Regions from separate parts of the Paenibacillus sp. p3-SID1389 genome, predicted to be linked through region 1. Evidence: riboswitches for the same ligand, from Rfam matches in the RefSeq annotation. Region 1 holds a riboswitch; each other region holds the start of a gene.

Region 1 (7,773 bases):
GGCACCGGATTACAGCAAATGCGTTCGCCGGCGATTACGGTTGGGATGCATCGGCAAGACAATACCTCCACATATACGAAAGCCTGAAGAAATAGCGGACGATCGTTCGTCCGCTTTTTTCTTCGTTATTTTTGAATGTGCCGGTACAGAATTCGGAAGCCATAGGGATCCAGGGAAATGCTCATTACCCCGTTCGTCGGCACCACCGCTTCCTCGGTGAGGGCATCTCGCCAATCGCTCGTTTGCATCGGATGGGTGAGGGTGACTGGCTTCGGGGTATTGTTCATCCACACGGTAAAATGCATTTTCTCATCCATTCGTTCGTATACGATGCACGGATCCCCCGGTTCCGCATGCAAAAATCGAAAATGACCGTGACGAAGCGCCGGGTGCTGCTTGCGCAACCTGATCATCAGCTTGTAGAAATCGTAAAGCTCACGGTCCTGTTTGCTGCGATCCCACTCCATGCATTTTCGGCAATCGGGATCCCCGTCGCCGGTAAGTCCGATCTCGTCGCCGTAAAACAAACAAGGCGTCCCGATATACGTAAACAGAAACACCACGCAGAGCTTGAGCTTGCGCTTGTCGCCGCCGACGCGGGTCAGCAGGCGCGGGGTATCATGACTTCCCAGCATGTTGAAGATCACTTCATTCGTTTGATGCGGATATCGCATGATCAGCGCACCCATCTCATCGGAGAAGGCAGCCCCGTCTACACCGCCGTTAAAAAACTCCAGCACTTTATCCGCAAAGGGATAATTCATCACCGAATCAAATTGATCGCCCAGCAGCCAGTTTAGTGAGTCACTCCATACCTCTCCGATCAAATAGGCTTCCGGGTTTGCCTGTTTCACCACCTGCCGGAACTCCCGCCAGAACGAATGATCGATTTCATTAGCGACGTCAAGCCGCCAGCCGTCCAATTTGATTTCCTTAATCCAATATTCGGCGACTTCCAGCAAATACTTCTTAAGTTCCGGGTTCGCTGTATTAAATTTAGGCATGTTGGGGAAGAACCCAAACGTATCATAAGTCGGAATCCCGTTCTCTACTCTGGCAGGGAATTGGTTGACATGAAACCAACCGGCATAAGGGGAGGCTTCTCCATGTTTGAGGACGTCCTGGAACGGAGGGAAATGCTCCCCGCAATGATTAAAGACCGCGTCCAACACCACCCGGATCCCTCGGTTATGACAATGCTCAACCAACTCCCGCAGCAAGTCGTTGTTCCCAAAGTGAGGGTCAACCTGCTTATAATCGACGGTGTCGTATTTATGGTTGGACGGAGCCAAAAATAGAGGCGTGAGATAAATCGCCGTGATACCCAGGTCCGTCAAATCGTCCAGGTGGTCAATGATTCCCTGCAAATCGCCGCCGAAGTAATTTTCACGGGTCGGCTTGCCTCCCCAGGCTTCGACCGGCTTGGGGTCATTGGAAGGGTCTCCATTGGCGAACCGCTCCGGCATAATCTGATAAAAGACCGCTTGCTTCGCCCATTCCGGCACCCGGACTACTTCGTTTTCATGGATATACGGGAATTCAAAGCATTCCCCCGGCGGTTGAGGGGACTCCGATTGAATCCCCGTGTCCAGCAGGTAAACCGTTTCCGTTCCCGCCGTAAGCTTAAAGGCATAGGAAAGGCGCTTGAACTTGGGACGCACAGCGACCTCCCAATAGTCGAACATGCGGTCATGGGCCGTTTTTTCCATCGGCAGCTCCTGGTAGGTTCCCGTCCAATCGTATTTGTCCCCGGTCATCGCAACAACCTGTTCCACATCATCCCGTTTGGTCCGGATGCGAAGATGGATCGTGGTTGAATCATAGGCATACGCCCATTTATCCCGGGGCACATGGTAGAGCGCTTCAAGCAGCACGGATTGGCGCCTCCTCTCGTAAATTCGCTAGGGATGGTGATGATGTTCATTATTCCCCAAGGCAGCAAGGAGCATGAACCCAATGTGAAACATAATTCAGGATTGAATTGACCAAAGTATGATAAATAGGGATTTGCGAGGTTCAATAGGGCAGATCTGTGAAAACTTTTGTATATCATGAAAATTGTTTTGCATATATATGCATTCTGATTTATAATTAGCCCAGTAATCATCGAGTGTAATAAGTAAAGCAGAATAGGAGAGAAAAGCATGAAAAAATGGGGCATGTTATTCATAGCGGTCTTGATGGTAACCATGGTGCTGGCCGCTTGTGGTCAGGAAAAAAATAACAGCGGCAACGCGGCAAACAACGCCGGCCAAGCCGCGAACCAAAATGAGACTCAAGCGGGCGGAGACCAAACCGAACCGGCTAAGAAACTGATCGTAGGGATGAGTGCGGACTTCCCGCCGTATGAATTCCACATTAAGAACGACAAAGGCGAAGACGAAATCGTTGGTTTCGACGTAGAAATCGCTAAGGAAATCGCTAAGGATCTGGGCGCTGAGCTGGAGATTAAAGACTTGAAATTCGATACGTTGCTGAACGAGCTGTCGAGCGGACGTGTGGATCTCGTCATTTCTGGACTCAGCCCAACTCCAGAACGTGCTGAACAAATCGACATGTCGCAAATTTACTACAAAGCGGAGCAAGCTGTGGTGACTCGTGAAGCGGACAAAGACAAGTTCAGCACAATGGAATCGCTGGAGGGCGCGAAAATCGGCGTTCAACAAGGTTCCATTCAAGAAGAAATGGCGAAGGAAATTCCGAATGCCAAACTGACCTCGCTGGCTAAAATCAATGACATCATTATGCAGTTGAACTCCAACCGTGTAGATGCTGCTATTTTGGAAGGTCCTGTCGCAGAATCGTTCGTTAAGAACGTTAAAGGCCTGGTCATCACCGATGCCAAGCCGGTAACTGAGGATGAAGGCTACGTGATTGGCATTAAGAAAGGCAACCAAGAGCTGTTGGATCAAGTGAATAAGACGCTCGATCGCTTGATTAGCGCAGGCAGCATCGATCAATTCGTTGCCGAAGCTAGCGAACTGGCCGAAAAATAATCACGATATCCATCCACAGAAAATAGCGAAGCTTTCGCTATTTTCTGTTTTTTTGCTTAAGGGTTTAAGGTAAAGGAGGAGGAAGGAAGGCGTTATGGACTTAATTTCAATGTTTATGGAATACCGCAGTTACTTCTTGGCCGGTGTTCAGTATACCCTACTCTTGGCAGCGATCAGCGTGATATGCGGCTTCTTTCTTGGTTTGTTGATCGCACTATTGCGCATGTCGCCATGGGGGATCTTACGGTTTCTGGGGCATGTGTGGGTTGAATTTCTGCGTGGCACCCCAATGATGGTACAGCTGTTGATTATTCACTACGGGTTCGCATTTATGTTTGATATTAATTTCACCCCGATTCAGTCAGGTGCGATTACATTGTCCATTAACAGTTCGGCTTATTTGGCGGAAATTTTCCGTGCCGGCATTCAAGGTGTCGATCGGGGACAAGGGGAAGCGGCCCGTTCCTTGGGGATGACCAAAGGGATGGCTATGCGCCATATCATCATTCCGCAGGCGATCAAATCGGTGCTTCCCGCGATTGGCAACGAGTTTATTACGATCATTAAAGAATCGTCGATCGTATCGATCATCGGTACGGCCGAGCTGATTTATCAAGCACAGTCCGTCGTGACGATTACGTACGATGGGATGACGCCTTATTTGATCATCGCCATTATGTACTTTATTCTGACATTCACGCTGTCTCGGATTTTGGGCGTGTTCGAAAGGAAGTTGAAGACCAGTGATCACCGTTAAAGGTTTGCATAAAAAATTCGGCCAACTCCATATTTTGCGCGGGATCGATCTGGAAATCTCCAAAGGCGAAGTTGTCGTCGTCATCGGTCCTAGCGGGTCGGGGAAAAGTACGTTTCTCCGCTGCCTGAACCTGTTAGAGGTTCCGACCGAAGGGGAGATCACCTTTGAAGGCGCTTCGATCACCGCCAAGGGACATGACATCAATAAAACCCGCGAGAAAATGGGGATGGTGTTCCAGCACTTTAATCTATTCCCGCACAAGACCGTGATCGACAACATTACGCTCGCGCCGATTCGCGTGAAGAAGCTCGATAAAGGCAAAGCGGAAGCGATCGCCATGGACCTGCTTCGCACGGTTGGACTGGAGGATAAGCGGGACGCCTATCCGGCGCAGCTCTCCGGCGGACAGAAGCAGCGGATTGCGATTGCCCGCGCATTGGCTATGGAGCCGCATGTGATGCTGTTTGATGAACCGACGTCGGCCCTGGACCCGGAAATGGTCGGAGAGGTGCTTGACGTTATGAAGAACCTGGCTGAACGGGGAATGACGATGGTTATCGTTACGCATGAGATGGGATTTGCCCGTGAGGTTGGCGACCGCATCCTGTTTATGGATCAAGGTGTCATTCTGGAGCAAGGTACGCCGCAAGAGGTGTTTGGGGCGCCGAAGCATCAGCGTACGCAGGATTTTTTAAGCAAAGTATTATAAATCTTAAGGACCGTCCGAGCTTCCATTCGGGCGGTTTTTTGTCCTCCGATGGATCGAACGTACGATCTAAATTTACACTCTTTTTACCTTTGAACACAAAAATGTAACCAGTCCAATCAAGCAATTCCGCCGTTTGGTGGGATTTACCTGACCTATTGGTTACAAAATTGTGATATATTAAGTAGGCCGAAACCTGAACTTGAGGTGCGGGGGACGAAAGATGAAAACAGGGGCTGCCTAGCTGACTGTTTTCTTGGGGTGAAGCGTATCGAAGCGATGCGCCGGGAATGATCCTTTTTCCCGAATCCGACAACTAACTCCGCAGGCGCAGTAAAAAGGAGGGCAATTCATTTGAATACTCGTATTTGGTCTAAAATTGCAGCAACGGCGCTGATCGCCGCAAGCCTTACGATTCCGATGCAGACGACTTCCGTCCATGCAGACGCGGTACATAAAGCCGTGGAAGGAGATACTTTTTATCTTCTTGCCAAAAAATATGGCGTAGATATGAATAAGCTCATGGCTGCCAACCCATCCATCAATCCGAAAAATATTTACGCTGGTTTAAAAATCACCATTCCGGGAGTTCAAACCCAAACGACGGGAGTTGCTTCCGCTGCTCCGGCGAAGAAGGAGAGCGCAGCTACGACAACTGCTTCCGCTTCCAAGCTCAAGGTCATGTCTACCGGGAACGTGGTTGAAGCATGGGGGAAAACCTTTACTTACTCGAAAACGATCAATGTGAAAGCATCGGCGTATTCGGCATCAGCTAGTGAGAATGGAAAATGGGGCGCGGTTGACTACTTCGGCAACCCGCTGAAGCTTGGTACCATCGCTGTTGATCCGAATGTCATTCCGATGGGCACAAAGGTGCTGGTGACCGGCCACAACCATGACGGTCTGCCGGATCAGGCTTTTGTAGCTACGGCCACCGATCAGGGGGGCGCAATCAAGGGTAACCGGATTGATATCTTTATTCCCGGCAGCGCAGCAAATGCGAAATCGTTTGGTTTCCAAGATGTGACGCTTTACGTATTAAATTAAACACCTTGTTTAAAAAAGTCGGTCAGAATGTATCCTGGCCGACTTTTTGTGCTTGCTGGCGAAGTGCCTGATTTTCAGAAGATTCCCAATACATCAGCGGTATTTGGTCGTATGCAGCAGCTCGGAAAGATCAACGAATTGATACCCCTGTGCCTGCAAGGCGTCGATGATCTTCGGCAAAGCCTGGATGGTGCCGGTTAAGTCGGAGCCAACGCCGCCGCCTGAGTGCTGAAGGATGATCGAGCCGGGCCCCGCCGTGCGCATCACGTTGGAGATCACTTTGTTCTTGTCGATCCCTTTCCAATCCTGTGAATCCACATTCCAATTGACGAGGGTGTAGCCGTTCTTTTTCGCCCATTGAACCTGTTCTTCCTTGATTTCTCCATAAGGCGGCCGAATCAGCTGGGGACGGTATCCAACGACGTTCTGGATAATTTTCTCCGTGCGTAAAATCTCGCTCTGGAACTGCTTAATGGAGCGGTTGCGGAAGTTCGGATGATTAAAGGAGTGATTGCCGATGAGATGGCCTTCGTGATGCATCCGCCGTAACAGGCCGGGAAACTTCTTAGCCCGTGCACCAACAACAAAGAAGGTGGCTTTGACCCCTTTCCGGTGAAGCACGTCCAAAATTTGCGGCGTAAACCGCGGATCCGGACCATCATCGAAGGTCAGTGCAATCTGCTTCACCTCCGGCCCCCGGAAGATGAAGGTTTCTGAATATTTGCGCCGCAGCTCACCAAGATCTGCCGGCTTGGCACCTGCGGGCACGAGTGCCGCCTTCTTGTCCGCCTGGTCCCCCTGAGATTCTGGCCCTCTGTTTTCGAGATCCAGTGCGGCGGCTTTGACGGGATAAAATTCCGTCCCGCCCACCATGATCAGAGAAGCGGTCATGCAGCAGACCAGAGCATTCTTAAGCTGAATAAGCAATTTGAAGTCCCCCTTCAACCCAAAACTGTACATGTTCTCTAGTATCCCCTAACTTTTTCAGATCATGATGGATTGTGAAAAATTGCGCTGATTTCCTCTCATGATTCGCTGTGAGAGATGTCACAGACGATCCCGCTAAAAAATTGCATCCTTTGATGAAGTGTAATCAAATGGGGTGGGGTGAACATATGGCAATCGTAGTGGCTAACGAGGAAATATCACCAGGGGTGTTCAAACTGTCCGTACAAGGGCGATTTACGGGAAAAATGGGGCAATTCTACATGTTGCGTGCAGGAGAACGCTATCCGTTACTGTCCCGACCGATCAGTATCTTTGATCTCGAAGAGGATCGGCTGGATTTCTTGATCCGGGTTGCGGGGGTAGGTACGACCCGGTTATCTGAACTGAAGCAAGGCGACCGATTGACCTTGGACGGGCCGTTTGGTAACGGGTTTCCGCCGCTGGAGGGAAGAACCGCCTTTGTAGGCGGTGGCATCGGCATCGCTCCGTTTTATTATGCGCTTAGGGAAGCACCGCAGGCAGACGTATATCTCGGTTACAGCCGCGAGCCTTATTTGGTAGAGGAGTTCCGTGCGATGTCCCGCGGCAACGTGACGGTGGATGTAGGCGGCTCGATTCTAGAGAAAGTGGATTTTCGGGCGTACGATACGGTAATTGCTTGCGGGCCTCATCCGATGTTGCATGCCGTCCAGCGCAAACAGGCGGAAAGCGGCGGCCAGGCCAAGGTATACGTCTCCTTGGAGAATCGGATGGCATGCGGAATCGGTGCTTGCCTTGTCTGCAGCGTGAAATGCAGAGACGTCCGGAAGAAGGCTTGCGCTGACGGGCCGGTATTTTTGGCGGAAGAGGTGATGTTTGTATGACGGATTTATCGTGTCGCCTCGCTGGAGTCTTTTTTAAAAATCCGATCGTGATGGCCTCTGGAACGTTTGGCTTTGGTCAGGAATATGGTGCGATTTATGATATCAATCAACTAGGCGGGTTGTCCGGAAAAGGGTTGACGCTGCATCCAAAGGCAGGGAACGAAGGCGTTCGCGTAGCTGAGACAGCGTCGGGGATGTTAAACAGCGTTGGATTGGAGAATCCGGGCATCTACGCCTTCCTGCGTGAGGAATGTCCGAGATGGGAGCAGCTGGATCTGGTACGGATCGTGAATTTGGGTGGGAATACGATTGAAGAGTACGTGGAAGGTGCGAGGCTGATCGATGAGGATGCGGCTTGGCGAAGACGGGAAGGCAGAACCGCTGTTGACATGATCGAGCTGAATATTTCCTGCCCGAACGTCAAAGCCGGGGGCATGGCGTACGGGATCAAAACGG
Region 2 (7,773 bases), on a different contig from region 1:
TTTATGCTGGCGCTTGCCCCGCAGGAGCAAGAGATGACGAAAAAACTGTTCCAGCGCCTGTCCTTGCTAAGCGAACAGCCTTCAACCGTTGAGCGGCTCGTGCAGGCACGGACTCCCGAGGAGCTGCTCAATTGCTTATAGGGAAAAAAATCAGTTTTTCCGCAACTTCCGGTAATATAAAGTTCTTTTCCGTCGTTCCTTTTGCGATAAGATGAGTCATGTAAACGATTTCGATCTTTGATTACAGGAGGAAACATCCATGAAACTACTGGCGATTACCTCATGTCCCAACGGGATTGCCCATACGTACATGGCGGCGGAAAATCTGCAAAAAGCCGCCGACAAGCTAGGTATTGCCATGAAGGTCGAGACCCAAGGCTCGATCGGAGTGGAAAACGAATTCACGGAGGAAGATATCCGCCAAGCGGACGGCATCATCATCGCGGCCGACAAAACGGTAGACAAACGCCGGTTCGTCGGCAAGAAGCTGCTCGTTGTTGGTGTGCAGGAAGGCATACGGAACCCCGAGGCGCTGATCCAACAGATGATTCGCGGAGAAGTGCCGGTATACCAAGGACAGGATAACAATGAAGGTACGCCGGCCAAACAGACCGGCGCCAAGCAGCAAAACGCCTTTTATCGCCACCTGATGAGCGGTGTCTCGTATATGATTCCGTTTATCGTCGTGGGCGGTCTCTTGATCGCCATCGCTCTCTCGATCGGCGGCGTACCTACGCCGGGCGGCCTGCAAATTCCAGAAGACTCGTTCTGGAAAACCATCGAGAAGCTGGGATCTGCGTCCTTTACGTTTATGGTACCGGTGCTAGCCGGGTTCATCGCGTTTAGTATCGCCGACCGGCCGGGTCTCGCTCCCGGGATCATCGGCGGTTACATCGCCGCCAATGGCAGCTTCTACGGAAGTGAAGCCGGTGCCGGCTTCATCGGCGGGATCATCGCCGGTTTCCTGGCGGGTTACGTTGCACTTTGGATCAAGAAGTGGAAGGTGCCGAAAGCGATCAATCCAATCATGCCAATCATCATCATCCCGGTTCTCTCTTCGCTGATCGTAGGTCTCGCCTTCATTTACCTGCTTGGCGGCCCGATCGCCCAAGTGTTTGAATGGCTGACCAACTGGCTTGCCAGCATGCAAGGAGCCAGCTCGATTCTGCTGGCCTTGATTCTGGGCGCCATGATCTCCTTCGACATGGGCGGTCCGGTTAACAAGGTAGCGTTCATGTTCGGCTCCGCGATGATCGCGGAGGGGAACTATCAAATCATGGGTCCGATCGCCGTTGCGATCTGTATTCCGCCGATCGGTCTGGGCCTGGCAACGTTCTTGTTCAAACGCAAGTTCCATAATGCCGAACGGGAATCCGGCAAAGCCGCCTTTACGATGGGCTTGTTCGGGATCACCGAAGGTGCGATTCCGTTCGCATCGCAAGACCCACTGCGCGTTATTCCCAGCATCATGGTCGGCTCGATGACAGGTTCCGTCATCGCCATGCTGGGCGGCGTCGGCGACCGCGTAGCTCACGGCGGTCCAATCGTTGCCGTACTTGGCGCCGTTGACAATGTCCTCATGTTCTTCGTGGCCGTCATCGCGGGTTCCATCGTTACGGCCTTAATGATCAAATTGCTGAAGAAAGAACAGGTCGAGCCTCAGCTCGCCGAAGCGAGCGCTGCGGACGAGGCGGCTCCAGCCATGGAAACGCCACGTGCGGAGAACGTCCGCCCGGTAAGCGTGCCGGCTGCCGAAGCTCAAAGCACAGTTCGCAAGCTGACGGATATCATCAGTTTGGATCTGATTGAGCCTTCCCTGTCCGCGTCAACACGGGACGGGATCATCGACGAAATGATTGCAAAGCTGAACGCTGAAGGTGTGCTGACCTCCTCTGCTGAGTTCAAGCAGGCGATTCTGAAGCGCGAGCAAGAAAGCTCTACCGGCATCGGCATGAACGTCGCCGTACCGCACGGGAAGTCGGTGGCGGTGCTGAAGCCAAGAGTCGTATTCGGGATCAAGCCGGAAGGCGTGGATTGGAGCAGCGCGGACGGAACGCCCGCTAAGTTGATCTTTATGATCGCTGTCCCTGCCGAAAACAAAGGCAATGAGCATTTAAAAATTCTGCAAATGCTGTCCCGCAAGCTGATGGATGACGCATTCCGCGAACAGCTGCTGCAGGTGAAAACCAAACAGGAAGCTTATCAGCTGCTGGATCAAATTCAATAATTAAACTAAGGTCCCCCGAGCCGTTGCGACGGCTTCGGGGGAATTTGCTTATTTTTGCAAATGATAAGGTACAGTCGCAATGACGATATCTTTCTTGTTAAACAAATAAGCTCTAAGCAACAAGCTCGACTGATTATGCAAAATATTCTGCCACCAGTGCCGAGGAATAAACTGAGGAATCAGGACGGTAATGTGATCGGTCTCCGCCGTTTTCCATTCCACGGTATCAATGAACTTCATCAGCGGCCGGATAATGCTGCGGAAGCTGGAGCGCAGCGTAATGAGCCGAACCCCCGGATTCCATTCCTCCCACTTCTTCTCCATCCGTTCGATGTCCTCATCATCAAATCCGACATACACCGCAACAACGTTATCCGTCAGCGATTTGGCGTAGCTTAACGAGTTCATCACGACACGGGTAACGCCCGCCACCGGCACGACGATCGTGCTGCCCTTTATGCAAGGTTTGTCTTTATCGATGTCAATCCGAAGCTGGTCGGCGATATTGATATAATGTCGATGGATCTGGTAGAAAATAAACATCACGAGCGGCAAGAAGATAAATACGAACCAGACATGTGAAAACTTCGTGATAATGAAGATGAGCGTAATGCCCAGCGTCGTCAGCATGCCAATCGTGTTAATCGTAAGCCGGAACACCCAACCTTGCGGCTTGCGCTTGATCCAGCGCACCATCATCCCCAGTTGGGACAAGGTGAACGGAATAAATACCCCAACGGCATAGAGCGGAATCAGGCTTTCCGTGTCGCCGTGGAATCCAAGAACCAGCAGCGCCGAGGCTACGCCCAGGAAGATAATTCCGTTTGAAAAGCCAAGCCGGTCACCGCGCACCATAAACGCATGCGGCATGTATTTATCTTTGGCGAGCATAAACGCCAGCAGCGGGAAGGCCGAATAAGCCGTATTGGCTGCCAGAAACAGGATTAACGCTGTAATGCCCTGGATCAAGTAGTACAAGATCCCGCGCCCAAAGGTCGATTCAGCGATTTGAGATATTACGGTGGCCTTCGGATCCGGAGCAATTCCGTACCAATAGGCCAGCGCACTAATACCGATAAACATGGTGCAGAGAATGACACCCATCATCACCAGCGTGGTTGCGGCATTCCGCTCCGCCGGCGGCTTGAAGTTCGGAATGGCGTTGGACACCGCCTCAACCCCGGTTAAGGCCGAGCACCCCGAACTGAACGCCTTGAGCAGCAGGAACAAGCTGACGTTGGATACGGCCGTCCCGAACTCCGGTGCGCTGGTATGAATCCCGCCAGTCCAATACTTGTAGAGTCCCGACACAATCAGGACGAAGATGGAGGCCACAAATAGATATACCGGCACCGCCAGCATTGAAGCCGATTCCGTGACCCCACGCAGGTTCATGATGGTCAGTATAGTAATCATCAGGAGGGCGATCAGCACCCGCTGATCATGCAGCATAGGGAATGCGGATGTTATGGCATCTGTACCGGCTGACGAACTTACAGCTACCGTCAGTATATAATCAATAAGCAGCGAGCCGCCGGCCAGCAGTCCGGTTGACCGCCCCAGGTTATCCATCGCCACGATATAGGCCCCGCCCCCGGTCGGATAGGAGAAAATCGTCTGGCGGTACGACAGAATCAGAATCAACAGAAGCCCAAGTACCGCAAACGAGATCGGGATCGAATACCAGAGCGCGGAAAATCCCGCCGCCATCAGGACGATCAAAATCTGCTCCGTACCGTATGCCACGGAGGACAACGCGTCCGACGACAATACGGCCAATGCCTTAAGTTTGCTTAGCTTTTCTCCTTCAATTTCGGTACTTTTCATCGGTCTGCCGATCAGTACCCGCTTCAGTTTGCTTACCATGATGAAATCCTCTTTTCATTCTCAAAATAGCCTTCAATCCTGATCCGCTCGTAGTCCTTTAGGCTTCCCATTCCTGCAGCGAACAACACAAAAAGGCCGCAGGAAAGTTGGACCTTCCCGCAGCCGCTTTAAAAAGTTCAAGCAGATCACTGCGACAATTCCCTCTTTCGGACGCTTACGGAGTTAGCTGACGGATTCGGGCACGAAAGCAGCCCTACGCAGTTTGGCCAAGTTGGCCAAATCAAGCGATTCACCCCGGAAACCCGCCCTTTTGGACGCGTTTCATTGGTTCCCCCGTTTCTTTCTGAAATAAAGAAAGAACTCAGCGATCAGGTATTTTCGCCATATCAAATTGCTACGGATGAATCATACTCCCCGCCTCAAGAAGTGTAAAGATGAGGAAAAGGCGAATGGGTCGGAAAATGGGATCGACCTTGTTCGAGGAAGCGCATACATCATCCTCTTGCATTCATTTTTGAGGGCAGGCTTGAATTATCGAAGCATACATGCAAAAAACACCGTAAGGAGCGACATCCAGTCGCTTCCTACGGTGTTCTGATCTCAAACCGATACAGGTTTAAAACGAGAGTCCTCTCAACTTCTTATCCAGCAGCTCGAACGCCAGCTGCAGCCGATCTTCCGGCACCTCGCTATAGCGATCTCCGATACTGATTTCAAAGGTACTTCCCCCATCTGCCTTCTCTTTGACGAAAGAGGTTAAGCCAACCCCGGTTTCCCGATATACCTCAATCAGCACGGGCTCCAATCGATCCTTGGGAACGTCCGAATGAACATGGAACATGTTCGACACCGGGATCGCCGGGACGGTCTTCATCCGATGACATTGATTAAACAGACTGGAGATCTCCTGCGCTTGCCGATAATACATCCCCATCTTTCCTATGCGCTGCTCATAGTAGTAATCCGCACTCAGAAAATAAGGATACAAGCTGATGAGATCCCCGCCATGGCGTCTTTTCCACACCTTAGATTCCTTCGTCAGCTCCGGATCCCCTGCCAATATGGCTCCGGCGATTCCGCCGATGCCTTTGTAGAACGAGATATAGACGCTGTCGAACAGGGCGCAAACCTCTGCGGCGGTTTTTTCGTAGTAAGGCAACACTTCGAACAGTCGGGCTCCGTCCAGATGCAGCTTAATGCCCCGCTCCTGGCAGTAGGCGGAAATGGCTTCAAGCTCCGCGAACGGCGGCAGCTGACCGCCGATTTCGCGCTGCGGCAGCTCCAGCAGCAGGCACGAGACATCCTCCGGCAGTTGCCGAACGTCCTCCATCTCAATCAGCCGATCCTTATCCGCCAGGAGAATCGGCTCCAGCCCGTGCAGTTCCTTTAATCCGTCTTCCTCATGAATTTCCAAATGGCATAAAGGATGATAGGCCACACGTTTCGATCCTTTGCGGTCGCACCAAATCCGTAAAGCAATTTGCTGCGCCATCGTGCCGCTCGGAAAAAATACAGCCGACTCCTTGCCGAGCACCGCAGCCATTTTCCTTTCGAAGGCTTCCAGCGCTTGTCCTGTACCGTACATGTCGCTGTCTACCCCGCCGCTGATCTCGGCAAAAGCCTGCTTCAGCACCTCTACATTCCGTTTTCCGTGGCCCACCACTTGATAAACCGTCCGGTCAAAGGCCGCCTTCAGTGTCCGCCTATCCAGTACCCCATCATTTCCATACATGCTCCTCACCGCTCCTCTCCCACGCTGTCTGTCTAATTTCAGTATGATCATGCTTATTATAGCGCCATTTGAAGCAGGAATCGATGATTTGGATGGATTGGGCGGTATAGGTCTTGAAAGCCTCCTTACAGAATTATCCCTTTCGTTCAGAAGGAAGGAAGAAAAAGGACGTCTGTAAAAATCAGACGCCCTTTCTAATGCCGTATTGATGGATTATAGCTTAAACACGTTCGTCAATCCGTTCATATTCTCGGACAGTTCGACCAACTTACAGGAGGTCTTCTCGATATCACCGAAGATCCGTTCCTGCGTACCAAGCTGATCTTGGATATCGCCGGACACTTGCAAGCCAGACTCGATCGTGGTGTTCACATCCTCCAGCGTTGCAGTCATTTCCTCCAGCGCTGCGGCTTGGGTGGTAACCCCATCGGAAATATCGTTCAACATGGCGAAGGTGTTCTCCATATTGTCCATGATTTGCTCGATATTGATCTTCACGTTCTCCGATTGCGTTACGCCCTGCTGAACCTTCTCTTCCGTCTGGGCAACCGCAGATACCACACTGCCGGTACGAACGGTCATATCTTCAACCAAGCTGCTGATTTCCTGCAGGGAGCGGTTCGTATCCTCGGCTAATTTCCGGATTTGTCCGGCTACCACCGCGAACCCTCTGCCCTCTTCCCCGGCCCGGGCCGCTTCAATCGCGGCGTTAAGGGATAACAGGTGAGTCTGTTCGGAAATTTGTTGAATAATGCTGACAACCTCGGTAATTTTCTGACTCTGTTCCTCAAGCCCAAGTACCTCACTGTTGACGTGCTTCGTATTCACCGCCAGCTCACTAATCGCCTCAACGATCGATTCCACCGAACGCTTCCCGCCTTCTGCGGAATTCATCACCAATTGGGCCCGCTCGGCAATTTGGTTAGCAAGTTCTGCTGTCGTCTGCGAATGGTTCGTAATCTCCGAAATGGCAATGGCCGTTTGCTTCATGCTTTCCGCGTTTTGAGTAAATACGTTCAGCAAATCCTTGATACCCTTGTTGATTCCGTGCATCTGCCCATTCGCCTGCTCAATGATGCGGTTTAACTCTTCCGAAGACAGCGTCACTCGTTCGGAGGAGGATTGGATGGATGCGATCAAATGCTTCAGGTTATCTCTGGCCTTCTGAATCGAGCGGATCATTTGCCCGGCTTCCCCTTGCTGAAACGTATGTATTTTGGTGGATAAATCATTTTCGGCCATGGAATTAGCGAGCTTCGCGCCTTCTTTGAGCGGACGAACTAGAAAAGCTTCGGAGATAAACGCAGACACCACTTGGAAAATAAGAAAAATGATCAATGCCTTTAATACCAAAGAGGGGGTAATCAGTTTAAAGAAATCATTACTCTGGCTATAGGATAAGGTTACAATAAGAGCGGTGTTGGAGACGAACATGGCCAAGAAGACAAGCACCATGATTCGGGTCCGGATAGAAATATTGCGAATTCGATTCATCTTAGTATCACCTGGTTTATTTGTAGTATGGTAAAAATAAAAATCCTCTGGCACATTTTTTTATCCGCTCCAGGTATCTCCTCCCATTCTCGAGATAGGCATTGAGTTCCAAATCTTGCATGTGATTTTCGTTATATAGTCCAATATATAGTCCAAATTAACCATAGTCAAATTCATGTTAAATGGTAGTAAACCGCTTACAAGTCTAGTAAAATAAATAGGTTAGGAAATCAGCCGAGCATCTTTTAGCACACAGGAGGGGATCCGAATGGTTGATGTGAAAGGCAAATGGGCGCTCATTACCGGAGCAAGCCGCGGGATAGGGTATCAAATCGCGAAGTTTATGGCCGAGCAAGGCTGCAACTTGATTCTGCATAGCCGCGAGCTGGAGCATACCCGGCAATTGGAGCAGGAAGTCCGGGCATCGGGCGTCCAGGTCTACTCTGTACAAGCTGAGCTGTCAAACCAACAGGAAGTTGTCGCCATGCTGGAT
Region 3 (7,773 bases), on a different contig from region 1:
ATGAAACGGTGCTGGCAGCCAATGAAGCTGCGATTGCCGCCATCCGGCCGGGCGTCACCTTCGCCTCCATTGACCGCGCCGCCCGCGAAGTAATCGAAGCTGCCGGCTATGGACCTTATTTTATCCATCGCCTTGGCCATGGGCTGGGGATCGACGTGCACGAGTTCCCTTCGGTTCATGGGGAGAACGAATTTCTCCTCGCAGAAGGCCACGTCTTTACGGTTGAACCTGGCATTTATGTGCCAGGCATCGGAGGAGTTCGTATCGAAGATGATGTGCTAGTCACAGCAACCGGCGTTGAAGTGCTCACATCTTATCCGAAACAATTAACTTATATCTAACATGTAATATAATATTCATACTCGAAGAGCCCTGGCGATCTCCAAAAAATGATTCGCAGGGCTCTCTTTTTAGCTTTTTCCGATAGATTTAGACGTTTTTTTTGAAACTTTTTACGAAAACCAAAAAATGTAGGAATTTTTCGTTTTCAAAGGACCTTTTTTCCTATAAAATGATATTTATGAACCGCTGGTTAAAAAGAAAAGAGAGACAGCCAGGCGTATACTTCACATTTTTTAAGGGGAACGGAGAGGATTTTCGTGTTCAAGGTCATTAATCGCTCCATCAGCCGCAGATTGATGAGTACCTATGCGGTGATTATTGTCGTATCCTCACTTTTATTTAGCGTCAGCTTTTATAACATCTCTATGGGGATCATTGAGCAAAATGTGCTGCCACAGTTCGATAAAGTGCTGCAAACTAGTACTCAAGACATCTTCAAAAGGTTAGATACGACCCAATCCCTGCAATTGCTCAGCGGTAAAGATAACTCCCGTTTTGCGGTGGAATCGTATTTGACGAAGAGCACTAAGGACTACAACTTGAGCACTGCTTATTTACTACATATTCAAGATGACGGCGCTACAGTTCTGGCGACGAATGAGAACTCGGAGATGACCCCCGGCGACAAGCTGGAGCTTCAGCCGGCCATGACCGCTGCGGCCAATGGCGGGGTACAAATCAGTGAGTTGTATACCGACAAATTCGGCTCGCACAAAACAGCTTTCATCGCGATTCCCGGCAGCAAAGCGATGCTCGCCGTGGGCCTTGACGCTACCTTCATCGATAAGAAGAAAGACCAAATTTTATACATCTGTATCGGCATCACCTTGCTTGTCATTGTGGCGGGCATGGCGGCAGCTTACTTTGTTAGTACGCGAATCACGAAGCCGATCCGAAAGCTCGTGACGGTCACGGAACAAATGGCTGGCGGGGACTTCCGCCATACCATCGAAGTGAAAGGAAATGACGAAATCGCCCAATTAGCCGGGAGCTTCCAAACGATGACTCATCAGCTCAAAGACATGTTCGCTGCCGTGATGCAAACGTCCCGGGCGGTCGTCGACGGCTCAGAGAACTTGTCCCGTTCGGTTACGACGTTTGAGGATCTGATCGCCCGTTCCAATGTAGCGACGAAGGAAATCGAAGCCGGCAGCATGACGATTGCGTCCGCAGCAGCCGAAAACGCCCGTGCGATGGAAGAAATTTCGCAAGGTGTACAGCACATTGCCGCTTCGTCTGCCGAAGTCACCGAACAGATTGGACAAGCTGCGGATGAAGCCGGTGCCGGGAATACTTTGGCACAAACGGCGGTTACGCAGATGCAGCATGTAGAAGATGCGGCTAATCGGACGCTGGGGCATATCCGCACGCTGAATGATCGCTCGGAGTCAATTTCAAACGTTGTCGTAACCATTACGGAAATTACGAAGCAAATTAATATTCTGGCACTGAATGCGGCGATCGAAGCGGCACGGGCCGGCGAGCACGGCAAAGGGTTTGCTGTCGTCGCCGAAGAAGTCCGTAAGCTGGCTGAGCAGTCCCGCCAGGCGATGGAGGAAATCGGTGAGAACCTGCTCAGTATTCGAGAAGAATCGGAAAACTCCGTCAACGCTATGCAACGGGCCAGCGAGGAAATCGTCTCCGGAACAGAACGGGTGAAGCAAGCTGGTCAGGCGTTTGAACAATTAACTAAGCTGATTCAGAACGTGAACTTGACGATTCAATCGGTCTCGGCATCCACCCAAGAGGTATCCGCCGGTACCGAGGAAGTGACCGCATCGGTGGAGGAATCCGCCAATATTACCGCCAAGTCGCTCGCTAACATGGAGCAAATCAGCAGCTATTCGCAGCAACAACTGAGCGAAATGGAAAATCACGCGCGTACGGTTCGTTCGCTGCATGAGCAGGCGTTGGCGCTGCAGGAGTCGATCGCAAAATTCCGGATCTGACTCTAAAAACAAAACGTACCCTTCACGCTCTCCTGATCAGGGAAGCGGAAGGGTACGTTTTGTTTTATCCCGTAATGGACACTGCGCTTGCAGCGTCTTCCGTTGGCTGATCCGACTGCGTATCCAACTTCGATTCCGGCTTCTTCCAGTACGCTTCACTGCCTGGCAGATCGTCGAACCAGGTAGCATCATCCGGGCAAGGCAAAATCATAAATTTGCCGTATTCACCGTCCCGGGACTGATGATATTTGAGATAAGCCTGCCCGTTTTCAATGGCCAGGATTTCGATTTTTCCCGAAGAATGGCTCATTGAAAGCCGCACGCGTTTGCCAAGCCCCGATGTACGGGCTTTCGCTTCCTCCACCAGTTGATATGCTCGTTTCAGCGGGATCACGAAATCAGCATTTCCAGCAACGGGACGATTGATAAAGAAATAGTACGGAGTGACGCCGGCCCACGATAAGCGGTCCAGCAATTCGCCAAGCACGGCCGCATCATCATTGATGCCTTTGAGAATCGGCGTTTGATTAACCACGATAGCCCCAGCGTCGTGTAACGCCTGGAACCCTCTTTTGGCTTCAGGGGTAATTTCGCGCGGATGATTGATATGCGCCATGACATAAATCCGTTGGTCTACAGTGGAGAACTCCCTAATCAGATCCAGCAATTCCGGATCTTCATAAATACGCATAGGATTAAAAACAGGAATTTTGGAGCCGAGTCGGATGATTTTTACATGCTCAATGGCTCTTAGCCGTTCGAGAATCGAACGCAGTTTCTTTGTAGCCAAAATCAAGCTGTCACCGCCGGTTAACAGGACGTTGTTGATCTCAGGATGCTGGGCGATATACTCGATGCCAGGCGTGACATCCGCCATCGCTTCCTTCACATCGTTGCGAAACAACCGTTTACGGAAGCAATACCGGCAATAGGAGCCGCAAACCTCGGACACGATCAGCAGCGCGGTCGTGCGGTATTTATGCTGGCAGCCAGGCACCACATAGTTCGCCGCTTCGTCGGAAGCGTCCCAACGCCCGTATTCCTTCAGCTCTCCCGTATTGGGGATCACCAACTTGCGGATCGGGTCCTCTGGATCATTCCAGTCGATCAAATTCAAATAGTAGTCATTCACCCGAAAAACGAATTTGTCCGTAATCGGTTTCAACTCCTGCCGCTCCTGCTCGGACAACTGGCTCACCTTGGCAATATCGGTGATGTACTTCGGACTAGCCATAAATCCTCTCCTCCTTTAATAGTGCGATGCGTAAAGAAGAAGCTCGAAACTTGCAGTGAATGCGAGTACTCCGCCGAATGCTCGGGTCAAAGGTCTTGCAGAACGCAAAAAGACCCCGCTTCAAAGAACAGGGTCATTAATTGATGACTGAAATAATATTAAAATGACCCATCCACTGCAAACGAGGTTAGCTGACGGGCTCGGGAAAGATGGTTCCCTACGTTAATCCTACAACGATTCGCCCCAAAAGATTGGTTCCCCCGCTTTTCGACTTTACCCATCGAAAATTAAGCGTACTTTTATCCTACCCTAACATCACCCGATTTGTCAAAGCTTACCTTGGATCCCGGCGATGTCGTAAATGAGATCCATGCGCAAATGCCTGCGAACCTGCTCCGCTAACCGATCGAAGGCTTCCTCCTTCCGCGAGGAAGAAACAAAGGTGACGCTCAAAGGTTCGAGCCCTTTGCTCGTACGCAGTCCGTCCAGCCAAGCACGTCGCCAGGCATCATTATGGAACACTCCGTGCAGATACGTCCCAAACACCCTGCCATCGGCGCGGGCTGCGCCTTCCGGATGTGTTTGCGTCTCAGCCTGTTCTAACTCCGGGGCTGTCCCTGACCCTTGTACTGGCTCCTCATTGACCCGAAGCATAAATAAGGGACGAGTGTCCCGCAGCTGCTGGGTCGAGCCGGCATGAATCTCATAGCCTGAGATCGGCAGCCGGCGGTTCTTAGAGTGCAGCGATATCGGCTGGTCCTCGCACGTATAGCCGTGCACCCGTACCGTTTTTTTGCCTGGGAGGAAGGTTGTTGCCAAGTGGAGCAGGCCCAATCCTAACGCAGACCTCGGTTCATTGGACTCCACGCCTTCGGGGTCATGCAGTTGTTCTCCCAGCATTTGATATCCGCCGCAGATTCCGACCAGCTGGGTGCGCGTCTCCTCTTCAATCAGGCTGCAAATAGCCTCCGCCAGCCCTTGCCTACGCAAAAATTCCAGATCGCTGATCGTATCCTTGGTCCCCGGTAAAATCACCGCATCGGGATGCCCAAGCTCCGACAGCTTGCTTACATAACGTAGCGACACGTCCGGTTCGGCGGCCAACGGATCAAAATCGGTGAAGTTGGAAATATGCGGGTAACGGATGACTGCGATGTCCAGTTCCTTACTTGGCGCTTGCTCTGGATGGGCAGGATAGGTATCCAGGACAACGGAATCCTCTGCTTCGATATCCAGATCAGGCAGAAAGGGGAGCACTCCTAGTACGGGGATTCCGGTCCGCTGCTCCAGCCAATCCAGCCCGGGCTGCAATAGAGACAAATCGCCGCGGAACTTGTTGATAATGAACCCTTTTACGCGGGCGCGTTCGTGTGGCTCAAGCAGCTCCAGGGTACCAACGAGAAAAGCAAAAACGCCGCCGCGGTCAATATCCCCCACCAAGATCACGGGAGCATCCGCCCATTCAGCCAAGTTCATGTTGACGATATCCCGTTGCTTCAGGTTGATTTCCGCCGGGCTCCCAGCCCCCTCGATCACCACAATGCCATGCTTGTCGCGGAGCCGGCTGAGCGCTTCCATCACCAGCGGCTTGGCTTTAGGCAAAAATTCCTCACGATAATCAGATGCGCTTAAGTGGCGGTAAGGACGCCCATGAACAACGATCTGCGAATGCATGTCCCCAGTTGGCTTGATCAGTACCGGATTCATGTCGGTGGTGGCGGCAATGCCGCAAGCCTCCGCCTGAATGCCTTGGGCCCGTCCAATCTCTTGGCCGTCCGCTGTAACATACGAGTTCAAAGCCATATTTTGCGACTTAAACGGAGCTGGTCTAAGCCCATCCTGCGCAAAAATACGGCACAGCGCCGTCACGATCACGCTCTTGCCCACGTCAGACGCCGTCCCTTGAACCATGAGTACAGCACCTGATGCTGATGCGCTTTTTTCCTGATCCTGATCCAGAAGCTTCTTATGATTTTCGCCCATCGCGTTCCCCTCCTTTCCAAACCGTGCAGCAGTGTAGTATCTTGCCAGGGCCTTTTACACCATTATCCCCTTCGATCAGGTGGTGGTGATGACGCTCGACCTTTCCACCATTATCCCTTTCATTCAGCATACGGTGATAATGCACGATTTTGATTCTCCGCTACTTAACAGTCGACCTGTTTCTCTTAGGATTCTCGATTAATCTGTCCAGCTCTAACCTTCTTCTTTTCTCCTTGGTTCTGATTCAAGGGGATAATGATGCAAAAGCGCTCGCCGTAGAAGGTCCCCTCCCCCAAGAGCACCTCCGCTCCGCGAGTTATCAATGGGCAAAAATCAGCACTGCAAGCAGCAACAGGACAGCTTCCAACCCTTCGCCCAGCGCCCCGTAGGTATCGCCGGTCAAACCGCCGAGCTTGGCATTGATTCGTCGAGCGGCCCAAGTTCCCGCCGCCCAGGCGATAAAGGGAGACAGGCCGATAAACAGCAGCGATCGCAGCAAAGCCGATTCCTCCATTCCTCCCAGCAACACGAGCAAAGTGAGCAGCAACACTACAACGGATATCGTCACCGCCATGATGGTGCTCCCCCAGGCATCCCGTTCGCTGAAGCCGTGGAATTGCGCAGCCAATCCCTCACCTTGCCGGGCCATGGGCCAGCGGTGCATCGCCCGGGTCATAAACCACCGGCTCCACAGAGGTGCCAGCCATATCGCCAGCCCTGACGTCAGCAGGCCCCCTTGGAAGAGCGAGGTCAGCAGCGAGGCTTTGAGCATCAGCAATAGGACGCAGGCCAGCACGCCCATGGCGCCTACCCGGCTGTCTTTCATGATCTCAAGCATCTTGTCGCGTGACCGGTAGCTCAGCAGTCCGTCGGCCGTATCCATCCAACCGTCCAAATGCAAACCTCCAGTTAATCCAACCCAAATCAATAAGGAAAGGATGGCTGCCGGGTACGAAGGAAGCAGCCAGTCGGCAAGCAAGCCGCCTGCCCAGACGACAGCGCCGATTGCTGCTCCGACAAGCGGATAATAGGGGATACTGCGCCGCAGCAAGTCCGTTGTAAAATCCAGTTCAGCCCGTACCGGAAAGCGTGACAGAAACTGGAAGGCCGCCAAGATCGGCTGCAGAGCTCCATGCTTATCCGCCCCGGAGGGCGCTTTGTGCTCTGGTCCGTTCGTCATAAGCGATACTCCCTGCTTTTCAACTCGATGGGGATGCCGGCGGTAACCAGAAACACCTGATTCGCGATCGACGCCATCGTTCGGTTCAGCAGCCCGGCCCAATCCCGATATTGCCGGCCAAGCGGATACTCCGGCACGATCCCGCTGCCGACCTCATTTGTAACCATCACCAAAGTGCCGGGAAAAGCCTCGGCCGCAGCGGTCAACCGCTCAATTTCCCGCGTCAAAACGGCGTCCACACCATCGGCCTGTTCCGATGCGCTCAGCAGCACGTTCGACAACCATAACGTCAGGCAGTCGACCAGCACAACCGGACCCGCGGCTTCGGCGGCCGCGCCCTCCTTTGCAACGGGCCGCTTACCTAACTCCTGCAGCATCTCTGCTAGTTCAAGCGGCGCTTCATGCGTCGTCCAGGTGAACCCGCTTTGCTCCCGCTGGAGCTGGTGCAACCTGATACGGGCCTTCATCTCATCGTCAAACGCTTGCGCCGTTGCAACGTAATCAGCGGATGTTGCCTGTTTCATGACCCAACGTTCAGCGAATGTGCTTTTGCCGCTGCGGGCTCCGCCGGTCACCAGGATCTTCATCACTCGGTCCCCCCACCATTTCCTTCACCGGACGCGACGCCCGCGCTTTCGAACGTCGCCATTTCAGCAACGATCCGGCAAGCCGCATCTACAAGATGGAGCGCCAGCACGCCGCCTGTGCCTTCCCCAAGCCGCATATCCAGCTCCAGCATCGGGTTAAGGCCAAGCTCCTGCAGGAGCGCACGGTGTCCCTGCTCGTGGGAGACGTGCGAAGCAATAATATAGTCGGCCACATTCGGCTGTATACGTACCGCCAGCAGCGCGGACACAGTTGAAATAAAGCCGTCGATCACGACCGGGCAGCGATGAGCTGCGGCTCCCAGAATGACGCCAGTCATTCCGGCAATCTCCAGCCCGCCGACCTTAGCTAGCACGTCCAGCGGATCGTTGGCATTCGGGCGATTGACCTCCAGCGCCCGCTCCACGACGGAAATTTTGTGCCGAAGCCGTTCATCGTTGACCCCGGTTCCACGCCCAACGCTCTGCTGCGGTGCGATC
Region 4 (7,773 bases), on a different contig from region 1:
TTGCCCGCATGGGCGTGGCCGACGATTTCGTCATGGCAGGGCAATGGTTTCCTAAGATTAGCGTGTACGAGCCGGTGGGTACCCGGGGGCGGACGTCCGAAGGCTGGAACCTCCATCAGTATCACGGGAACTCGGAATTTTACTCCGACTTTGGGATTTATAGCGTAAAGATCAACGTGCCCGAAACGTACACCGTGGCAGCCACCGGTTTTCAGACCAAAAAGGCGGTCTTGAAGGACGGACGGAAAACCTTGCAATTCTACGCCGACGACGTCCACGATTTCGCTTGGGCGGCTTCGCCGAACTTCATCTATGTAGAAGAGCCGTTCTCCTCTGCCGAAGTTCCCGGCGTGCGGATCAAGCTGTATCTCGATCCTGCACATAAGGATCTGAAGGAACGTTACTTCTATGCCGCCAAGGTAGCTCTGGCGAACTACAGTAAGTGGTATGGACGATACCCGTATTCCACGCTGTCCGTTGTGGTTCCACCGGCGAACGCAAACGGTGCGGGAGGTATGGAATATCCAACCTTGGTCACCGCGTTTGGAGCCGTCAGCGATTCCCCCGGATACGACGATCTGGAGCGCACGGTCATCCATGAAATCGCCCATCAGTTCTTCTACGGGATGATCGCCAACAATGAATTCGAGGAAGCTTGGCTGGATGAAGCTTTTGCCTCTTATGCAGAGGATAAGCTCATGGAGCAGGAGTTCGGAATCACCCCGAATTTGCCGATCCAGTCCGCCATGATTACCTCGCCGGCTTCCTTGACCCAGAACGCCTGGAAATACGGCTCCGGGGACGGTTATGCCAAGAATGCGTACTACCGAGGCAAGTTAATCCTGTTTGATATCGAGCGGCAGGTCGGCAGCAAGACGATGAAGCGGATTCTGAGCACGTACAGCCAGCAGTACCGGTTTAAGCACCCAACGACCGCCGACTTCCAACGGGTGGTTGAGCAAGTGACCAGCCGCAGCTGGAAAGAGTATTTTCAGCAATACGTCTATGACGGGAAAATGGCGGATTTTGCAGTGGAAAAAATTCAGATCACTCCGATCAGCCAAGAAGGCGGCCGGATTTACGAGTCGAACGTAGTCTTTACCCGCAAAGGGGCAACCCACCCGAAGGTTCCGCTGCTGTTTACCTTCACCGATGGTCACACCGTACGCAAGCAATGGAACGGGGAAGATACTCGCCTCGAGATCAAGATGCAATATAAAGCACCGCTGGCATGGGTTCAGATCGATCCGGATTACACCTTAACGGTGGAGAACCTTCACATCAACAACTATCTGAAAGCGGAAGTCCCTGAAACCACGCTGTCCCGCTCCAATATGAGCGTCACCAAGCTGCTTGAAGCGATCCTTGGGGGACTTCTGTGGTAAACCTAGGTCCATACTTCTATAAGGAGGGAAAGAAATGAGTTTCGTTCGTTTGGGGTGGACTGCCCTGAAAAGCCAATTTCCCTCGGTCATCATCTTGTTTCTGTACCAGCTGCTGTGGGGATTGTTCTTGTACCGGTTGGTCGATACCGCGGTAATGGCGCTGCTGCAACGATATCCTGACCCGCCGCCCACTGCGCTGTCGAAACTACTGTTCTTGCTTGAGGGACAAATGAATTTATGGAGCAATCCCGAGGTTCGGCTGTATTGCTGGCTGCTGGCAGGGATGGTCGTCCTGCGCATGATCTTGACTCCGTTGATCCAAGCCGGAATCTTCTACGGCTTCACACCGGCCGATCACCGCAGCCCGGGGTTCCCCCTGTTCCGAGGGATGAAGGAATTTGGCAAACCGGTGATTCTGTTTTACGCGATGGAGCTCGTGCTTACCTTGCTGCCCGCCTTCTGGATTGTACCGAGGCTGCTGTCGCTCTGGCCGGGACTCACCGGGATGGAAATCCCGATGGCAACCTGGCTCACCGGGCTTGGTCTGATTCTTGGCTGGTTCATCTACGGCTGGTTCATCCGGCAGTGCCTGTTATTTGTCCAGTTCGGCTACCTGTTTAAGGCCGGGGTTTGGAATTCCCTGCTGGTTTGCTTCCGAACCCTCTTGCAGGGCATCTCCATCTCGTTGATTCTCGGGGCTTTTGGCCTGATCCTCTTCCTTCTGTTCGGAACCGCATCTTGGGTTTGGACGGGGATGCTGGCCCTGATCCTGCAGCAGGCTTATCCCCTCTTCCGCTGCACGTTTAAGGTCTGGAAGATCGCCTCTCAATTTCATCTTTGGCAGTCAAAGGCACAAAAAAGTTAAAATTTTTTAACTCCTCAAAAACCCCGTAACAACAAGGCCTTCGCCGTTTGGCGAAGGCCTTCAGTCCTATTTCCCCTCTTAATCTTGTGAATTAGGCATTGCCAAAAGATACCTGACTTTGTTACAATAACAGCAACGCAATTTCAGTAACAGTTTTGTAATTATTTTTGTCATCTTTGGCAGGAGATTGGTGCCGGATGTCAAATAAGAAATGTCAGGTGTGAAAAACAAAGCCGAATTCCCTTCACCAGGGAAACGGGGGAACCACTTTGGGTGAATTGATCTCGCTTTAGAGGGATCATAGGGAACCTTCAACCGAATCCTTAAGCTAACCTCGTAGGCATTGGAAGGAGCATAACTTCTTGAAGAAGCGTTTGACGGTAGCAGCAGTAAGTTTTGCCATGCTTTTCACCATTGGAACTGGCAGCGTTTTCGCCGATTCCAAACTGGACAGCGTCATCGGCGGCGCGCTCGGAAGCAGCTATGTTGCGGGCGGAACCACAACCGACGGGTTCGACTGTTCTGGATTTACGATGTACGTCTTCTCGAAGATCGGCATCAAGCTGCCTCACCAATCCGCATCCCAATACAAAATGGGAACTGCGGTTGACAAGAGCGAATTGATCGAGGGCGATTTGGTCTTCTTTAATACTTCCGGTAAAGGCGTTTCTCATGTCGGCATCTACGTCGGCGACGGCAAATTTGCTCATGCCTCCTCCTCCAAAGGTGTAGTCATCAGCAAATTAAGCGAGAAGTATTACGTCGAGCGTTACGTTGGAGCGAAACGGATCATGAGCAACGACAAGTATGAAGATGTGACCGGTGAAATTGCTGAACACGATGATGTTCAATAAGAACTCGCTACGAAGCCCGTGGGGATGTTGATAACAACGTCTCTGCGGGTTTTTTCCTTGTCTTCCCTTCTCCCTAGCCCCAGTCCCTTAGGAACCATTACCCACGAATCGCCTCGCGAAAACAGGCCAATAGAAGCGTTTTTTTTCGACAAACTTGTCAACTCTGGACGCCTTTGGTAAAATGAACAACGTAAATGGTAACAACTTTGTAATTATTGTTGTAACTGTTTCTGTGCAAGATCTTGGGTGCAATCTACAATGAAACTGCCGAATTCCCACGCACCCGGGAAGCGGGGGACCCACCATAGGGTGAATTGATTTCGCTATAAAAGGTAACAGTCTCATCCTTCGTGATCCGAAGATAACTTTTTAACCTACCATTTCAATCAAGGTTAAAAAGTTAGGTTTGGAGCACCAAGAAGGTTGAATGAAGCTTAGGGACTGAGCAGCGCAGCGTAGCTGGAAGCTACGTGAGCAGCGGAAGGCCCGGCTGAGTTCAAGATTCGACGCCGAATCTCCATCCTGTGTTACTTCGTGATCCGAAGATGACTTTTTAACTTACCGCTATAGCAGATCATAGGGAACCTTCAACCGAATCCATAAGCTAACCTCGTAGGCCTTGGAAGGAGTAAGACATCTTGAGAAAGACTTTGACAGCAGCGGTAACGAGTTTAGCCCTCCTATTTACCTTGGGGGCAGGTAGCGCCTTTGCCGACTCCGCAAAAGCCGAGACAACGACGCTATCCAGTATCGTCGATTCCGTGTACGGGACGCCTTATAAATTCGGAGGCACCACGACAGCGGGATTTGATTGCTCCGGATTTACCCGGTACGTCTTCAGCAAGATGGGCATCAAGCTGGCGCGTGTGTCCGCCGCCCAGTATAAGCAAGGCACACCGGTACCCAAGAGCGAGCTTCAAGCTGGGGATCTCGTCTTCTTCAAGACGACGGGGACGGGCAAAGTATCCCATGTCGGTGTTTACATCGGCAACGGTGAATTCGCTCACGCGTCCTCATCCAAGGGCATCCGGATCGACAAGTTAAGCAATAGTTATTACCAGAACCGCTACGTTGGCGCGAAGCGAGTTCTCAGTAAATACGGTTATTCCGTCTACGCTGCGGAATCGTAATCCATTGATCTATCGGTTTCATCCTGTTCATCATCACTTACTCGCCGCAGGCCGGGTTCCTGTTAGAACCGCCTTGCGGTCTTTTTTTATCTGCACCCTTATCTATATAACGAAACAGCCCGGAAAAAGGTTGCCACAAAGCTAAAAATCCCGCGCAAATCTCACAATTTCCCGAAGGGGGGGCAAAAACCTTTACAAGCTGCGTAATTCCGGCTATTGTGAGGATAATGGAACAATTACGACGGACTTTCCTTTAACAAAGGAGGGGCAATATGGACCAATCGATGTCTCCGTTTCGTATCGTGCCGATGGAAGAAGCCCATGGCGCGGAAATTTGCACCTGGCGTTACGATTCTCCTTACGACATCTACAGCTGGCTGCCTTGGGAGCAAATGAAAGCGCTCGACGTGGAGTTTGGGAACCCGGCGATCCGCGCCGAACAGTATGTCTCCGTGTTGAATGCAAAGGGCGAGCTTGCCGGCTTCGCACAGTACTTCCCGATGGAAGGAGTCACCCGGCTTGGCATCGGCATGAAGCCCGAGCTATGCGGCCATGGGCTGGGCAAGCAGTTTGTGAGGACCATCGTGGAGGAAGCCCGGCGCCGTAAGCCGGAAAACCAGATTGACCTTGAAGTGCTGACCTGGAACACCCGGGCGATCCGGGCCTACCAGAAGGCTGGGTTTGTCATCACGGATCTGTACGAGAAGATGACGCCTGGCGGGGTGTCCAAACCGTTTTATTGCATGGTTCATAAGGGGCTGCCTGAATAAAGGCACGCCCCTTTTTATGTCCTGTTTTGATTAAGACTATGACTTATGGCACACAATTTAATGAAAACGGATCATTTTTGTTCCTAATTTGGACACAAAGACTATGATCAACCCGCGTGTTCCGTTATAATGGATAGGTAGCATACATAGGAGGGGCGATTGAAATGCAAAAGTGGATCATGAGCGGTTTGTTCGTCATCGCAGGCGCTTTAGCCCTAGTATTGATGTTCACCTTGCCAAGCCGGGAAGAGGCTGAGCAAGAAGCCAAGCCGCAAATGCCTGAAATCACCATGAACGCAGAACAAGCCGAAGCCATCGTCAAAGCAAATTGCATCTCCTGCCACGGTGATACATTGCAAGGCGGAGCGGGCCCAAATCTGCAGAAGATCGGCTCGGAATTGACGGCAGAACAACTGTATTCCATCATCACTAAAGGGAAGGGCGGCATGATGCCTTCTTTTAAGGATCGCTTAAAGGAAGAGGAAATTGCGAACGTCGCCATGTGGCTTGCGGAGAAAAAATAAAAGCACGAAAAAGCACGACCGCCGGGAATTTACGTTCCCGGCGGTCGTTTTGTTACCCCTATAGTTTCGATCATGCTCTGATTTGGTTAATCCCCTGACCGCATCTTTTCGTAGGCCTCGTTATATTGCTGCGCCTCCTTGATGTCGACGGCCGTAATGCCGCCTTCCTCCCAAGAGGTCAAACGGAGCGTTACCGTTTTATAGTCGATCGTGATAAAGGGATGGTGGTTAAATGCTTCCGAGATCGCTGCTACCTCATCAACAAATGCGATTCCCTTCATAAAGTTGGAAAACGTATATTTACGAAAAATCCATCGTCCTTCCTCTAGTTCCCATCCTTCCAGTTTTTCCAAATGCGCTTCTACTTCTTGCGGTGTAAACGGCATTATTCTTCCTCCCGTTCTCTTCAAGAACTCCTGTATATGTAAGTTTCCTCGTCACGCACCAGGATCTGAAGTTTGATTTGTCCTAGCTTCGTCTCCAACTATTGTATTCTCAAACCCCTGCCTTCATGCTTATCGCCATTGGACGGTACAGCGGCAGCAACAGTATCCGGTCATATCAAGGATACGGAGGTCAATTCGGAATCCCCAATCAGGATATTGATGCGATGTCCTTCGGGATCATAGATCACGATCGCACTGCCTACCTCAATCATCGGCTCCGAGCCCAACCCAAAGAATAAATCCTCCGCCAGAGCTTCAAGCACCTCGCCTCGATCCGTATCCGATAACCCTTCCCATTCCGAGGGCTCCATTTCGAAGAAAAGATAGCTATCTTGAATCCGGCCAACCGCGTTCGTCAAATCAGCCAAAATAAATTCATAATCCCTGCCGTGTTTTACGCCCACTGCGATATCCTCCCTTTCGGCCTTCTCCATTCTGACCGTAATCTTATTATACCGGAAAAAACCACTTAAAAAAAAAGGGAAATCTGTCGATAAAATAGTTAATCGTTTCAGACTGGTGTGTCAGTCTCTTCCGCAAGGACGCGGAAGGGCAAGTTGGTATCAATTTCTCTCAAGGACGAGGTGTACAATGGAATTTTCAACAATTATTGGTTTGATTCTCGGATTAATCGCCCTGATTTTAGGGATGTTCCTGAAAGGCGCACCCGTAGAAAGCTTGGTTCAGAACCCTGCGGCCTTCGTCATCATCTTTGTCGGAACGGCGGCAACGCTGTTTATGGGCTTCCCGTTATCGGAGTTGAAGAAGTTTCCGACCTTGATCAAAATGACGATCGTCAAACCGAAAATGATCAGCAAAGCGGAGTTGATCACCCTGTTTACGGAATGGGCGACCATTACCCGCCGCGAAGGCTTGCTGGCGCTAGAAGCGAAGGTCGAAGAGATCAACGACGATTTTCTGCGCGGCGGCATGCGGATGATCATCGACGGTAACGATCAGGAATTCGTTCAGGATGTCCTGACCGAGGATATCGCCGCTACGGAAGAACGGCACAAAGCCGGCGCCTTGATGTTCTCCCAGGCGGGGATGTACGCCCCAACGCTCGGGGTACTCGGTGCGGTGGTTGGTTTGATCGCCGCATTGTCCGACATGAGCGATATGGAGATTCTGGCTCATGCGATTTCGGGTGCATTTATCGCGACGGTATTCGGTATTTTCACCGGTTATGTTCTTTGGCACCCAATCGCCAATAAACTGAAGCGTCTCTCGAAGAAAGAGATGGAGATCCGGTTGATGATGGTGGAAGGCCTGCTGTCCATCCAATCGGGTGTGTCTACGATTGCTATTCAACAGAAGCTTGCCGTGTTCTTAACCCCTGCGGAACGTGCGGAAATCTTTGAAAAGGGGGCCGGTGATGGTGAGCAAAAAGAATAAAAAACACCAAGATCACGAGGAACATGCCGACGAGAGCTGGCTGCTCCCTTATTCTGACCTGATGACGCTGATGTTGGCGTTGTTTATCGTCCTTTATGGGATGAGCACGGTTGATGCTCTGAAATTCCAAGAGATGAGCGAAGCATTTAAGAGCGTGCTGACCGGAGGCACCAGTGTCCTCGATCAAAACGCCATGATCAGCAACAACAAGACTTCGCTCAGCGAAATCGAGACGCCAAAATCCACCCAGGATGGCTTAATGACGAAGAAGAACGAGCTGAAGCGTCAAGAACAGCAGAACCTGGAAGCTTTGAAGAAGCAGCTAGACACCTATATCAAGGAAAATGGATTAACGGATGACCTGGAAACGAAACTCAATCAATCCCAGCTGATGATCACGATTA

The links. A riboswitch is a leader RNA that binds a small molecule or an ion and turns the genes downstream of it on or off. The one in region 1 is predicted to bind cyclic di-AMP.
Region 2: another riboswitch for cyclic di-AMP. It lies ahead of M3G15_RS03555 (APC family permease); the one in region 1 lies ahead of M3G15_RS05310 (3D domain-containing protein).
Region 3: another riboswitch for cyclic di-AMP. It lies ahead of M3G15_RS01165 (KamA family radical SAM protein); the one in region 1 lies ahead of M3G15_RS05310 (3D domain-containing protein).
Region 4: another riboswitch for cyclic di-AMP. It lies ahead of M3G15_RS12910 (C40 family peptidase); the one in region 1 lies ahead of M3G15_RS05310 (3D domain-containing protein).

What each region holds. Positions count from the first base shown of each region.
Region 1 is NZ_JALXVO010000008.1:53,321-61,093, reverse strand. Features, by position in the region: gene glgA (glycogen synthase GlgA) at 1-95, shown strand, start outside; gene M3G15_RS05330 (alpha-glycosidase) at 126-1,874, opposite strand; gene M3G15_RS05325 (transporter substrate-binding domain-containing protein) at 2,145-2,996, shown strand; gene M3G15_RS05320 (amino acid ABC transporter permease) at 3,091-3,753, shown strand; gene M3G15_RS05315 (amino acid ABC transporter ATP-binding protein) at 3,740-4,462, shown strand; cyclic di-AMP (ydaO/yuaA leader) riboswitch at 4,637-4,805, shown strand; gene M3G15_RS05310 (3D domain-containing protein) at 4,814-5,506, shown strand; gene M3G15_RS05305 (polysaccharide deacetylase family protein) at 5,600-6,433, opposite strand; gene M3G15_RS05300 (dihydroorotate dehydrogenase electron transfer subunit) at 6,622-7,317, shown strand; gene M3G15_RS05295 (dihydroorotate dehydrogenase) at 7,314-7,773, shown strand, end outside.
Region 2 is NZ_JALXVO010000005.1:41,003-48,775, forward strand. Features, by position in the region: gene M3G15_RS03545 (BglG family transcription antiterminator) at 1-141, shown strand, start outside; gene M3G15_RS03550 (fructose-specific PTS transporter subunit EIIC) at 260-2,227, shown strand; gene M3G15_RS03555 (APC family permease) at 2,276-4,093, opposite strand; cyclic di-AMP (ydaO/yuaA leader) riboswitch at 4,251-4,431, opposite strand; gene M3G15_RS03560 (threonine aldolase family protein) at 4,671-5,786, opposite strand; gene M3G15_RS03565 (methyl-accepting chemotaxis protein) at 6,000-7,280, opposite strand; gene M3G15_RS03570 (SDR family NAD(P)-dependent oxidoreductase) at 7,549-7,773, shown strand, end outside.
Region 3 is NZ_JALXVO010000002.1:50,468-58,240, forward strand. Features, by position in the region: gene M3G15_RS01155 (M24 family metallopeptidase) at 1-341, shown strand, start outside; gene M3G15_RS01160 (methyl-accepting chemotaxis protein) at 600-2,291, shown strand; gene M3G15_RS01165 (KamA family radical SAM protein) at 2,356-3,525, opposite strand; cyclic di-AMP (ydaO/yuaA leader) riboswitch at 3,687-3,829, opposite strand; gene M3G15_RS01170 (cobyric acid synthase) at 3,853-5,508, opposite strand; gene cobS (adenosylcobinamide-GDP ribazoletransferase) at 5,828-6,688, opposite strand; gene cobU (bifunctional adenosylcobinamide kinase/adenosylcobinamide-phosphate guanylyltransferase) at 6,685-7,275, opposite strand; gene cobT (nicotinate-nucleotide--dimethylbenzimidazole phosphoribosyltransferase) at 7,275-7,773, opposite strand, start outside.
Region 4 is NZ_JALXVO010000028.1:30,094-37,866, forward strand. Features, by position in the region: gene M3G15_RS12900 (M1 family metallopeptidase) at 1-1,385, shown strand, start outside; gene M3G15_RS12905 (hypothetical protein) at 1,420-2,250, shown strand; cyclic di-AMP (ydaO/yuaA leader) riboswitch at 2,472-2,608, shown strand; gene M3G15_RS12910 (C40 family peptidase) at 2,613-3,104, shown strand; gene M3G15_RS12915 (C40 family peptidase) at 3,743-4,234, shown strand; gene M3G15_RS12920 (GNAT family N-acetyltransferase) at 4,507-5,004, shown strand; gene M3G15_RS12925 (c-type cytochrome) at 5,169-5,528, shown strand; gene M3G15_RS12930 (4a-hydroxytetrahydrobiopterin dehydratase) at 5,615-5,914, opposite strand; gene M3G15_RS12935 (hypothetical protein) at 6,085-6,378, opposite strand; gene motA (flagellar motor stator protein MotA) at 6,566-7,369, shown strand; gene motB (flagellar motor protein MotB) at 7,350-7,773, shown strand, end outside.